Regions from separate parts of the Salinicoccus sesuvii genome, predicted to be linked through region 1. Evidence: riboswitches for the same ligand, from Rfam matches in the RefSeq annotation. Region 1 holds a riboswitch; the other holds the start of a gene.

Region 1 (5,949 bases):
GATACTACCGATAATACCACCCCACCCAGCGACTTTCCTAGAGTCCGATCGAGACCCCATCATAGTCAAGAAACTAAAAGCAACAGCAATAGTAAAACCACTATATGTAACGGCATTCCACCACCAAGGTCCCGGTGGTGTGGCTTCCGGGTTGGCATACTGATCCACTTCACTTAGTGGTAGAGAAGGATTCAGAAAGTTGACGATGGCAATGATGACGACAATCGCCAGTAGATAAGGCGTAATTGCACCTAGTGCCAGTACAATACGATCGAAATCAAGATTCAGAGTAATAAATACAGCCAAGATTAATATCAATGAACCAATCCATGGAGATACACCGAAGCTTTCGTAGAATGTGGAACCAGCACCCGCAAACATAATAACCGCTACACCATAGAGGAAGAAAGAAAGTACAACATCAATGATGCGTCCAAAAGTCTTCCCGAACATATTCAGCAAAGAATCAATGTATGATTCGGCCTTGATATCGAATCCAACATCTGCTGTCCACTTGCCCGTAAATAGTACCAGTAACCCCGAGAGAAGAACGGCGAAGATACTCACTGCTCCATTATTTGTGAAAAACTGCAATATTTCCTGACCTGTCGAGAAGCCTGCACCGACCACTACACCGGTGTAGGCGAATCCTATTTTGAGGACTTGCTTCACATTGGACACCTTGACCACTCCATAAATTTTCAAATTTTTGCTATGCAGTATCCATACTATACTTTGGGTGCTGCATTAGCAATTGGAAGAGAACTGAAGTTCTACTGGGAGCCTATGACGACCCGACTGTACATGTAGTCCGCTTCAGGTCTCTCTAGGCCATAATCTTTCATAAGCAAAATTATTATCTCCTCTTTCGATTTCCCTTCTTCTATATACTTTAAAATACCGTAATGCATCTCCTTCATACGATTACGATCGTCTATTCTTATCCTAGTCTGCACCAACATACGTCGACTGTAAATAAATAGTACGAATGTCACAAGCATAAGTAAAATAATAAAGACATCCATCTATCTCACCTTCCCACTTGAAAAGTTGAAAAATTAAAAGTATTTGACAAACTTACTTCCATCATAGTACCATAGTTTTTAATTAAATAATTGCTTATCCAGAGTGGCGGAGGGAATGGCCCTACGAAGCCCAGCAACCTTTTCAGTAAGGTGCTAAATCCAGCAGGTATTATCCTGAAAGATGAGTGACTCGCGAGTCTTCCTTTATCTTTGGGTAGGCTCTTTTTTTATTAATCTGTTCTTGGAGGAATGTAAAATGGCTAACAATCACCGTTTTGAAACAAGACAACTTCATGCTGGACAAGAAATTGATGGGACAACAAATTCTCGAGCACTGCCTATTTACCAGACGACCTCCTATGTATTCGATGACACCAAACATGCTTCAGAATTATTCGGCTTGCAAGATAGCGGCAATATATATACGCGTATTATGAATCCTACAACGGCAGCCTTAGAGACCCGGGTAGCTGAACTTGAGGGTGGTGTCGCTGGCCTCGGTGTCGCTTCCGGCATGGCGGCCATCACTTATGCCATACAGGTTTTAACCAACAGTGGAGATCACATCATTTCTACAACGAGTCTATATGGTGGCACACACACACTTTTCACCCATACCTTTAAAAAGTTCGGTATCGAAACATCCTTAGTCGATATTAAAAATCCGGAGAATGTTTCACGTGAAATCAGAGATAACACCAAAGCCATCTTCATTGAGACAATCGGTAACCCGGAAGGAAATGTTGCAGATATACAAGCACTTGCGGAGATTGCTGAAAAGAATGATATCCCTCTAATTGTTGATAATACTTTTGCTACACCTTACCTGTGCCGACCAATTGAGCATGGCGCACACGTTGTAGTCCACTCTGCGACCAAGTTTCTCGGTGGACACGGCACTTCCATTGGCGGTGTAATTGTAGATGGTGGCAATTTTAATTGGGACAACGGCAAGTTCCCAGGTCTTACTGAACCAGATGAATCCTATCACGGTCTGATATTTACTGAAGCGTTTGGGCCGGCAGCCTACGCTTTCAAAATAAGAACCACACTCCTCAGAGATACAGGAGCTGCTCTTTCGCCATTCAATTCATTCCTGCTAACACAAGGTATAGAAACATTATCACTCCGGATGGAAAGACACGTAGAAAATGCAGAAAAGGTTGCTGCATTTCTCGAGCAGCATGAAAAAGTGGAATGGGTCGACTACGCCGGACTTGAGTCTAGTAGATATTATGCTGCTAAAGAGAAGTATCTTCCAAAAGGCGCCTCTTCGATATTTACTTTCGGTGTAAAAGGCGGCTATGAAGCAGGAAAGACATTCATCGAAACTTTGGAGCTCTTCTCTTTACTTGCAAATGTAGGCGATGCCAAGTCTCTTGTCATACATCCAGCTTCCACTACACATTCGCAATTGAATGAGGAACAACAACTCGTAGGAGGCGTCAAACCGGAGACCATCAGATTATCTGTGGGTCTTGAGCATATCGACGATATTCTGGATGACCTTAAGAAAGGGCTGGATGCAATCTAATGCCGATTAAAATTATTGAAGGTCTGCCTGTAACGGAACGCCTTCATAAAGAAAATGTTTACACTATAGAAGCGAAGCGGGCCTATACCCAAGATATACGACCGCTTCGCATAATCATCTTAAACCTGATGCCAAAGAAAGAAGAAACCGAGCTCCATTTACTTAGACTACTCGGGAATTCACCCCTTCAGGTGGATATCGATTTCATGTATATGACAACCCACCATAGCAGGAACACACCAACCAGCCACCTACAGAAGTACTATCACACTTTAGAAGAAGTGCGAGATAGACGTTACGATGGCATGATCGTTACGGGCGCCCCTGTTGAAACACTGGATTTTGAGCAAGTAAATTATATAGAAGAACTCCGTGAAATCATGGAATGGTCACAGACCCACGTTTTCTCCAGGTTCTTCATCTGTTGGGGCGCGCAGTTTGCATTGAACCACTATTTCGGCATTCGAAAATCGCTCTTGCCAAATAAATTGTTTGGCATTTTCGATTATAATAATGAAATGCCAAGCCATTCATTAATGAGAGGATTCGACGACACATACCGCGTCCCCCAATCTAGACACACACAGGTCGACAGAACAGCCTTGGAAAATGTAGAAGCGCTCGACATACTATCCTCTCACCCCACTTTTGGACCGGATATCATATGTACGAAAGACCAGCGCAACCTCTTTATATTTGGACATCTTGAGTATGAGCGCAACACCCTTAAGAACGAGTACGACAGGGATCATGAAGCAGGTGAAGAAATAGCTCTACCTAGCAACTACTTCCCAGAAGATGATCCATCGGCCGATCCTTTATTTACCTGGAAAAGTCATGGACATTTGCTTTTCGGCAACTGGATTAATGAAACCTACCAGAATACCTACTACGACCTCTCAGAACTAAAATAGCCTGCGATAATATCGCAGGCTATTCTTCATATCTTATGGGAGACATTGTATTTTCTTAAGTTTTCATGCTGACGCTTTTTGGAGAGTGCCATGAGATGTCTGAAAAACGAGTCAGCATAGATCTCCAGACTTTGATCTTGCAATCTTTCTACATTTCTACAAACAACTTGCTCTTCACGCGCTTCATCGAATACTGGAATATCATTTTGTATCTTATACTGAGCGATATTCTCTGCAACTTGCATCCGTGCTTCGAAAAGCGCAATGAGCTCTGCATCCAGTTCGTCAATTTTATATCTCAATTTTTCATGTGTATTCATGGCTACTCCTCCTTATCTAGTGCTGCACAATCTGTTTGCCTGTGGCCGTCTTCTTCTCCACATCAAGCAATACATTGATTGTCTGCATCAATTCTGCGAACTCGTCTGGTGTCAGACACTGTTGTCCATCACTCCATGCATTTTGAGGGTCTTCGTGCACTTCAATCTGCAGCCCATTTGCACCTGCCATCACCGCTGCTTTTGCCATTGACGGGATGAGATGTCTTACTCCAGCTGCGTGACTTGGATCTACCACAATAGGAAGGTGGGATTCCTTTTGGATTACAGGCACTGCTTGGATATCCAATGTGTTTCTGGTTGCCGTCTCGAAAGTTCGGATACCTCTCTCACAGAATATGACGTTATCATTTCCGCCAGCCATAACATATTCTGCAGACATCAACCATTCTTTCATTGTGGCAGACATACCACGCTTCAATAGAACAGGTTTGTTCGTCTCTCCAACGGCTTTTAGCAAATCGAAGTTTTGCATATTACGTGCACCAATCTGAATGACATCCACCATCTCGACGAAATCATCGATGTAATCCGTAGACATCAGTTCCGAGACGATTGGTAGTCCTGTTTCTTCTTTGACGACGTTAAGAATGCGCAATCCCTCGAGTCCAAGGCCTTGGAAAGCGTACGGTGACGTTCTCGGCTTGAAGGCGCCACCTCTGAAAGTATTTGCGCCTGCTGCCTTGAGCTTTTTGCCAAGCGCAACCATGTCATCCTCGTTCTCGACTGAACAAGGCCCAGCACATACCATGAAATTTTCTGCTCCTACTTTGACACCATCGATGTCTATGACGCTATCATCTTCGTGAAATTGTCTGTTTGCTTTCTTGTATGGCGCTTGGATACGATGAACCCCCTCAACAATCCTGTATTTTGCAAAATCATTTTCCGTAACTACCGATGTATCGCCAATCAGTCCGATGACTGTACGATTTTTACCATCTGACCGGTTAACTCCAAAACCTGCCCCCTCGATATTCTTGACCAGCTCTTCAATTTCCTGTTCCTTAGCATCGTGCGCAACATGAATAATCATAATAAAACCTCCCATTGAATTTATAAAAATAAAACCGCCACTTATTTATATAAATAAGTGGCGGTAGTTTGAATAAGATGATATACCGAACCCTAGCCACTTATTGATATAAATGGCTAGACATCACAAAATGCTTTAGCCATCATTGATACAAACAGAATTTGTTTTACGTTTGTACGCAATGATGGGTACAAACGGTATCAAAAATAGCTAAAGTAGGATTGATTATGTTGTTGTTGTCTGGTGAGTAACATAAAATCGCCTCTTTTGGGATGTGTTGAAAGTCATTATAGCCCCCTTATATCACTTTGTCAACATAGAATTGTCAGAAAATCAGAAATATCCAGTTTGCGTTGGAAAACCAATATAGTTATACTTCTCTAATATAATGAACGTGGAGGTAGAATCATGAATATTACTATTGTTGGTCTCGGAAACATTGGTGGATCTTTTGCGCTATCTTTAAAAGAGAATGCGCCAGAACACGATGTATATGCGATAGATGTAAATAATGGCTCACTACGCAGCGCCGAACAGAATGGAATCATTATACAGGGGTATACCGGACCTGAGGAAGTATTACCGAAAACTGATTTGATTATCTTTGCAGTCTATCCGCTACTTCTGGAGTCGCTAGTCAAAAAGTATAAACCTCACCTTAAAGAAGGTGTCATACTTACCGATGTTACTGGCATCAAGCGATCGATTATCAAACAGATTGAACCGCTCCTGCCGGAGGATGCAGACTTTATTTTCGGTCACCCGATGGCCGGTAGGGAAAATAGAGGTCTCCAATATGCCAGCGGCGAAGTATTCAAAGGTGCAAACTACCTCTTCACACCGACTGCCAGGAACAGACAATCGAACATCGATATGCTCTTTACCTTAGTCGAGCAGCTCGGTTTTAAAAATATATCTACAGTGACACCCGAATTCCACGATGATGTCATTGGCTTTACAAGTCAACTGACACATGTCATCGCACTGTCTCTCATCAACAGTGACGACACAAAAAGAAATACAAAAGAATACACTGGGGACAGCTATAGAGATCTCACTCGTATTACGAACATCAACGAAAATCTTTGGCCTGAACTCTTCG
Region 2 (5,949 bases), on a different contig from region 1:
AGAAATTCATTCACTTTTTTATCCAATCCCTTTTCTGTCATTGCACTTATCGTCTTTACCTTCAAGTTTCATCAGCCTCTCCATATTGATAATTACATTATCACCTTAAATAGACTGAAAAGTCACGTAATAGCATCGAAGAAATGGTAGAGTAATAGTTAAAGGGGAGATGCACATTGGATCATTATATCAAATATATGAATCTCAAATACTGCGATAAAAAGCGAAGACTCTATTTCATCAGTAATGAGAGCGGCATGCATCAGCTATGGGAGATGGATATCGCCGATCAAAAAAAGCGAAAGGTCACAAGTTTTAGTCAGAACACCAAAAACTTTTGGATTGAAGCGAACCATATCGTCGTCGCCACAGACTACAATGGAAATGAGAGGAATCAGTATCATAAGTTGGATAGTAGAATAGCAACTGAGATAACTAGCCGGCCGGACTATTTCCACTACTACGGTAAATATAAAGTAGGCGAAGATTCGTATATAGTCATCCGCAACCACTATGAACACTCTACTTTTGAACTGTGCAAGATGGAAGGGCAGGGCAATATCGAAGTTATATATGTTTTTAGTAACCCTATTCATTTCATCCATGAACTCTCGACAGATAGATACTTGCTCTCGATGGATGTAGATAATATCGATCAGATACTAATGATCTTTGATAAAAAATCAGGAGAACCGGTGGTATTGCCACTGCCCAAGGCTCGATTTTCAGCTTTTAAGTTCATTCGTGACACTTGCTTTTGTCTATGTGATATAGAAGACGGATATAAGAACATATACGAAATAGACATAAATAATGGAAGATATAAAAAAAGAACGTTTTTCAAATGGGATATCGAACATTTTAAACTGTTTAATGATAATAAAGAAGCGATGATATCATGTAATGAGGATGGTTTTTCTAAGCTTTACAGACTCAATCTAACAACATGGGAAGTCGTTCAGTTGCCCTTCAATCGGGAGGGTGTTATCCATTCACTGGCAATCAGGGGGCAACAGGAAGTCTTTTTAATCTATTCCTCAGTAGACCAACCACACTTAATATACTGTTATGACCTGGATCAGAAGAGTTTTAAGGTTATGGCTGGGAATGAAGCGTGCGAGCCGATATCATTTAAAACAGCGAGCTATCCGTCATTTGATGGAACACAGATTCCTTACTTCATCTATGAATCGGAATCTGATATGGGAGCCGTCATTCACATCCATGGGGGCCCTGAATCTCAATCCAGACCGGAATTTAATACGCTCTACTATCTTCTGAATAAGACAGGCCTTTGTGTCGCTGTACCAAATATACGGGGGAGCATGGGTTATGGACGACCGTATTTAGAAGCGGACGACAAGGAGAAGCGTCTCGATGCTATGAAGGACGTTGTGGAATTAAGACGTCACCTCATTAAAACAGAACATGCAGATGCCTCTCGTGTCAGTGTAATGGGTAGAAGCTACGGAGGTTTAATGACTCTTCTACTTGTAACGCATCAACCGAGTTTGTGGAGGGCTGCGGTGGATATTGTGGGTTTATCCGATTTGGGTACTTTCTTCAGTCATACACCGCCTTGGAGACGACGCATGAGAGCGGCAGAATATGGCTCCATGGAGACACATGGGTCTTTTCTTAAGGATATTTCGCCACTCTCCAGAAGCCGCCAAATCACTGCGCCTCTGATGATATTCCATAGTCATCATGATTCTCGTGTACCCTATACTGAATCGAAACAAATGGCAGAAGTCATGGAAGAAAACGGACAGGATGTTACTTTTACAGTCTATGATAATGAAGGACATACCTTCATGCATCGTGAAAACCTAGAGGATATGCATCACAAAATAGCTAATTTTCTTACGACACTACACGAGAAAAAATAAAAATAAGAAGCACCTCAAGGTGCTTCTTATTTTTATTCACTTAGCAATTCTTCAGAAAGTGAAACAATGTATTTGAGTTTTGCCCACTGGTCTTCTTCTGTAAGTTCATTACCGTGGTGCGTGGATGCAAATCCGCACTGAGGACTCAGACAAATCTGCTCTTTTGATACATATTGTGTGGCTTCCTCAATGCGTGCCTTGATGACGTCTGCATCTTCGAGTTGCCCATGTTTCGATGTGAAGAGGCCGAGTACGACCTGTGGTCCGTCTTCAGGAATATAGGAGAGTGGACCGAAGTCGCCGGAACGGTCATCATCATATTCTAGGAAAAAGCCGTCGACACGTTCTTTTTTGAAAAGGACAGGAGCGATTTTGGCATAGCTGCCTTCAAAGGCCCACTTCGAACGATAGTTTCCACGACATAGGTGAGTAGTGACGACCAGATCTTCAGGCTTGTTTTCAAGCGCACCATTCGCAACTTTCAAAGCAAGGTTGATCAGTGTTTCCCTATCGTAATCGCCGTCATTGAATGGCACTCCAGGAGCGCTTAGACCGGCGATATACACATCATCCAGCTGAAGGTAGCGACAACCTGCATCATAGAAAGCCTGGATAGCATCTTGGTATGCTTTGATAACATCTTCTGCGTATTCTTCTAAGTCGGGATATATTTCGAGGTTCCTTATACCAGCATTGAACAGCTGATTCGGACTCGGGATGGTCTGCTTCGCCACCGCACGATCACCCACAATGTTTTTGAATTCAACGAAATCAGCTACGTGCGGATGGTCTGGATCGAATGAAACTTTGCCAGTTACACGCACGTTGTACCGTTCCGTTTCTATGCCATCGAACTGGTAACCGTGATCTGGTATGTATCCTTCTACGCCATTCAGATGTTCTAGAAAATCAGTGTGCCAGAACCGGCGTCTGAATTCGCCATCGGTTACAGCTTTAAGACCGACTTCAATCTGTTTGTCGACGACACGTGAGATTTCCTTTGTTTCAATCTCTCGAAGTTCTTCATAGGATATTTTATCTTGAGCGTAGTCCTTTCTTGCTTGATGGATACTCTCAGGGCGTAGAAGGCTTCCTACGTGATCTGCTTTGAATGGTGCTTGTACAGTTGCTTTTGTCATTATAATTCCTCATTTCCAATTTTTAATATAATAATCCCCAACTTTTCAAATTAAGATAAGTTGGGGATGGATATCCTTTTACCTTATCTGCGAGCACTGCTCTCTGGATTTAGCACGACACGGAATGTACGTTGCTGAGGCTTCATGGGGCCAGTCCCTCCACCTCTCTGGATAAGAATTGCAATTATTATATTATTGAGTACTCTAAAGGATAAAGAATATTCTGTCAAGCAAAGCTTAAAATATATTATTCAAGTTTATTTCTTTTTAAAAAAATAAATAAAACTACTTGCCAAAAGTAAGTAAGTGTTGTAAAGTTAAATTATCTTAAATTAGAGATAATAATTAATGGGGGTATTACAATGACAAAGTTCGTATCAGATGCAGCACACTCAGAAGTCGGTTTTCAGGTAAAACACATGATGGTTTCAAAAGTGAAAGGTTACTTTGAATCATTCACATTTGAAGTGGATACAGATAAAATTGAAACGTTCGAAAACGCTGAAGTTTATGCAGAAATCGACGTAGATAGCGTCAGTACTAAAAATGCAGATCGTGACGCGCACTTGAAATCCGAAGATTTCTTTAACGTTGAAAAAAATCCAAAGATTATCTTCAAGTCACGGAATGTAACTAAGAACGGAGATACAGTAACGATTGATGGCGATGCGACTATCAATGGCGTCACTAAAGAAATGAGTATCGATCTTCAGTACAATGGCAAAGGCACAAACCCTTGGGGACAAGAAGTTCACGGATTTGAAGGAGAATTTACGATTAACCGTGAAGACTTCGGATTGACATGGAACCAGACGCTTGAGACAGGCGGCGTACTTGTCAGCAAAGACGTAAAAGCAATGCTTGAGCTTCAATTCTCCGAAAAGAGCGAATAAGTTAAGAATAACCAATACAAAAAACCACAAAGAGTAAAAATTACTCTTTGTGGTTTTTTTATATCTCGACAGGGGATATACAATAGAGCATAGTAGCCAGTTCCTTAATTTACAAAAAAATTCAGAACTGTTATACTCTCCAGAGCGATTCAATAAAGGAGATGGAACATGGGAATGAGAAAAATCAATATTCTATCAGGTGCTGCCTTGTCGATACTACTGTTGTCAGCATGCAATAATGATATCGACAGCATAGAACAAGCACTTGAAGAGACAGAGGAAACGCAGGAATCCGCTGTTTCTGATTTACAGCAGTTGGTAGAACTAGAAAGTCAGCTTCAAGATGCGTTCAATACCGATATTTCCGAAGACGAAGACTTGAGTTCTTTTGCTGATGGTTCTGCTACCGTGTTCAATAATATCGACGAAAGAAAACAAAAATTGGAGAACCTTGAGAGCTTAAGTAATGAATTCTCTGAACAAAGAGAGAAATTCGCAGAAATTGATGTTCAAAGTGTTTCTGGGGAAACTGTTAATAGTGTTGCCGACAGACTTGGATCCCTGAGCGGTTCCGTTGATGAATTTACATCAGCGTATGATGTAGATCTAGACCAGCAGGCGGACTACTTTGAATCTCTCGGCCAAGATGACGCAACGTACGAGACATTCGAAAACGGTATAGAATCGGTGAATGAAAGTCGTGAGACAACACAATCCCTGCTTGTCGATGTGGATACAGAACTTGCGGATTTGCAGAGCCTAAAGGACGAGCTTTCCTCGCAGTTGGATGCAGCTGCCAATGAATAAGATTGCTAAAGGAGATTAGGATGATGAAAAAAAGAGCACTCTTATTAATGTGTTGTGGTGGAATGTTGTTTGCTGGCTGTCAGAACGATGATACGGACAACGCGTCGGAAAATGAAATGTCCGAGCAGCAAGAGACGAGTGAAGAAGTGTCGGAAGAATCGTCGGTGGGAGAAGCAACCGAAGAGACAGAGTCGGTTGAAGAAACGGATTCAGATGAAGCGGAGCCAATGGAATACGAATACGGGGTCAATGAAAATACATACGCTATACAGCCCCTTGAGAACAGTGATGCGGATCCTCAGGTTGCACTACTGACATATGACGATGCGCCAGATGGCTATGCTGTTGAAATCGCTGAAATACTTGCCCAGCATGATGCACCGGCCGTATTCTTCGTAAATGGCATGTACCTTGAAGCAGAAGCTGGCAGGGAAGCTTTAACTACAATTCATGAAATGGGCTTTGAAATTGGTAACCACACCCAGACGCATGCGAGCTTGCCTGACCTTACCCCGGAAGCACAACGTACTGAAATTGTTGAGACAAGTGATTTGGTTGAGGAGATAACAGGTGAACGGCCACGATTTTTCCGGGCACCTTTCGGTCAGAACACCGAGATCTCAAGAGAAATTGCGACTGAACAAGGTATGGAGCTTATGAACTGGACATATGGATATGACTGGGAGGCTGAATACCAGGAAGCAGGTGCCTTGGCAAACATCATGGTAGAGACAGAATATCTCAATGCAGGAGCCAATCTGCTGATGCATGATCGTGAGTGGACTAGGGATGCTTCTGCTGACATTATTCAAGGTTTAAGAGAAAAAGGGTATTCAATTGTAGATCCGGCAAAGATTTCCTCCCCGGATAGAGAGGCGGCGTCTGAATGAGAATGCGTATGATTGGTATGGGAATTGCACTTATATTTTCGAGTCTGTTTATTACAACAGAATCCGAAGCTGCTGAAACATCAGTACTTGATCTTCATGAAGCGCCGATACTGAGTGTGCCGGAAGCATTTCCTGAGCAATTCAAATATGATAGTGGTTTTGATATTGCTTATCCTGAATCAGGTGTAAAGGGCATTTATGTGTCTGGCTATTCGGCCGGCGGTGCGAAAATGCAAGACCTTACGGAACTCTTGTCGAACACACCACTGAATGCAATGGTCATCGACGTAAAAGAAGATGAGGGATATATGATGATGGATCTGGATTCTGA

Evidence for each region. A riboswitch is a leader RNA that binds a small molecule or an ion and turns the genes downstream of it on or off. The one in region 1 is predicted to bind S-adenosylmethionine.
Region 2: it holds a riboswitch for S-adenosylmethionine, as region 1 does, so the genes downstream of both, ACFOJ8_RS02570 (5-methyltetrahydropteroyltriglutamate--homocysteine S-methyltransferase) here and ACFOJ8_RS11310 (O-acetylhomoserine aminocarboxypropyltransferase/cysteine synthase family protein) in region 1, are expected to answer to the same signal.

What each region holds. Positions count from the first base shown of each region.
Region 1 covers NZ_JBHRWV010000009.1:147,352-153,300, forward strand. The annotation lists gene ACFOJ8_RS11300 (YkvI family membrane protein) at 1-705, opposite strand, end outside; gene ACFOJ8_RS11305 (hypothetical protein) at 774-1,025, opposite strand; SAM riboswitch class I at 1,117-1,213, shown strand; gene ACFOJ8_RS11310 (O-acetylhomoserine aminocarboxypropyltransferase/cysteine synthase family protein) at 1,282-2,559, shown strand; gene ACFOJ8_RS11315 (homoserine O-succinyltransferase) at 2,559-3,473, shown strand; gene ACFOJ8_RS11320 (chorismate mutase) at 3,500-3,793, opposite strand; gene aroF (3-deoxy-7-phosphoheptulonate synthase) at 3,810-4,847, opposite strand; gene ACFOJ8_RS11330 (prephenate dehydrogenase) at 5,256-5,949, shown strand, end outside.
Region 2 covers NZ_JBHRWV010000002.1:4,611-10,559, forward strand. The annotation lists gene ACFOJ8_RS02560 (sporulation protein Cse60) at 1-65, opposite strand, end outside; gene ACFOJ8_RS02565 (S9 family peptidase) at 198-1,889, shown strand; gene ACFOJ8_RS02570 (5-methyltetrahydropteroyltriglutamate--homocysteine S-methyltransferase) at 1,922-3,028, opposite strand; SAM riboswitch class I at 3,109-3,206, opposite strand; gene ACFOJ8_RS02575 (YceI family protein) at 3,391-3,921, shown strand; gene ACFOJ8_RS02580 (YkyA family protein) at 4,090-4,728, shown strand; gene ACFOJ8_RS02585 (polysaccharide deacetylase family protein) at 4,752-5,618, shown strand; gene ACFOJ8_RS02590 (putative glycoside hydrolase) at 5,615-5,949, shown strand, end outside.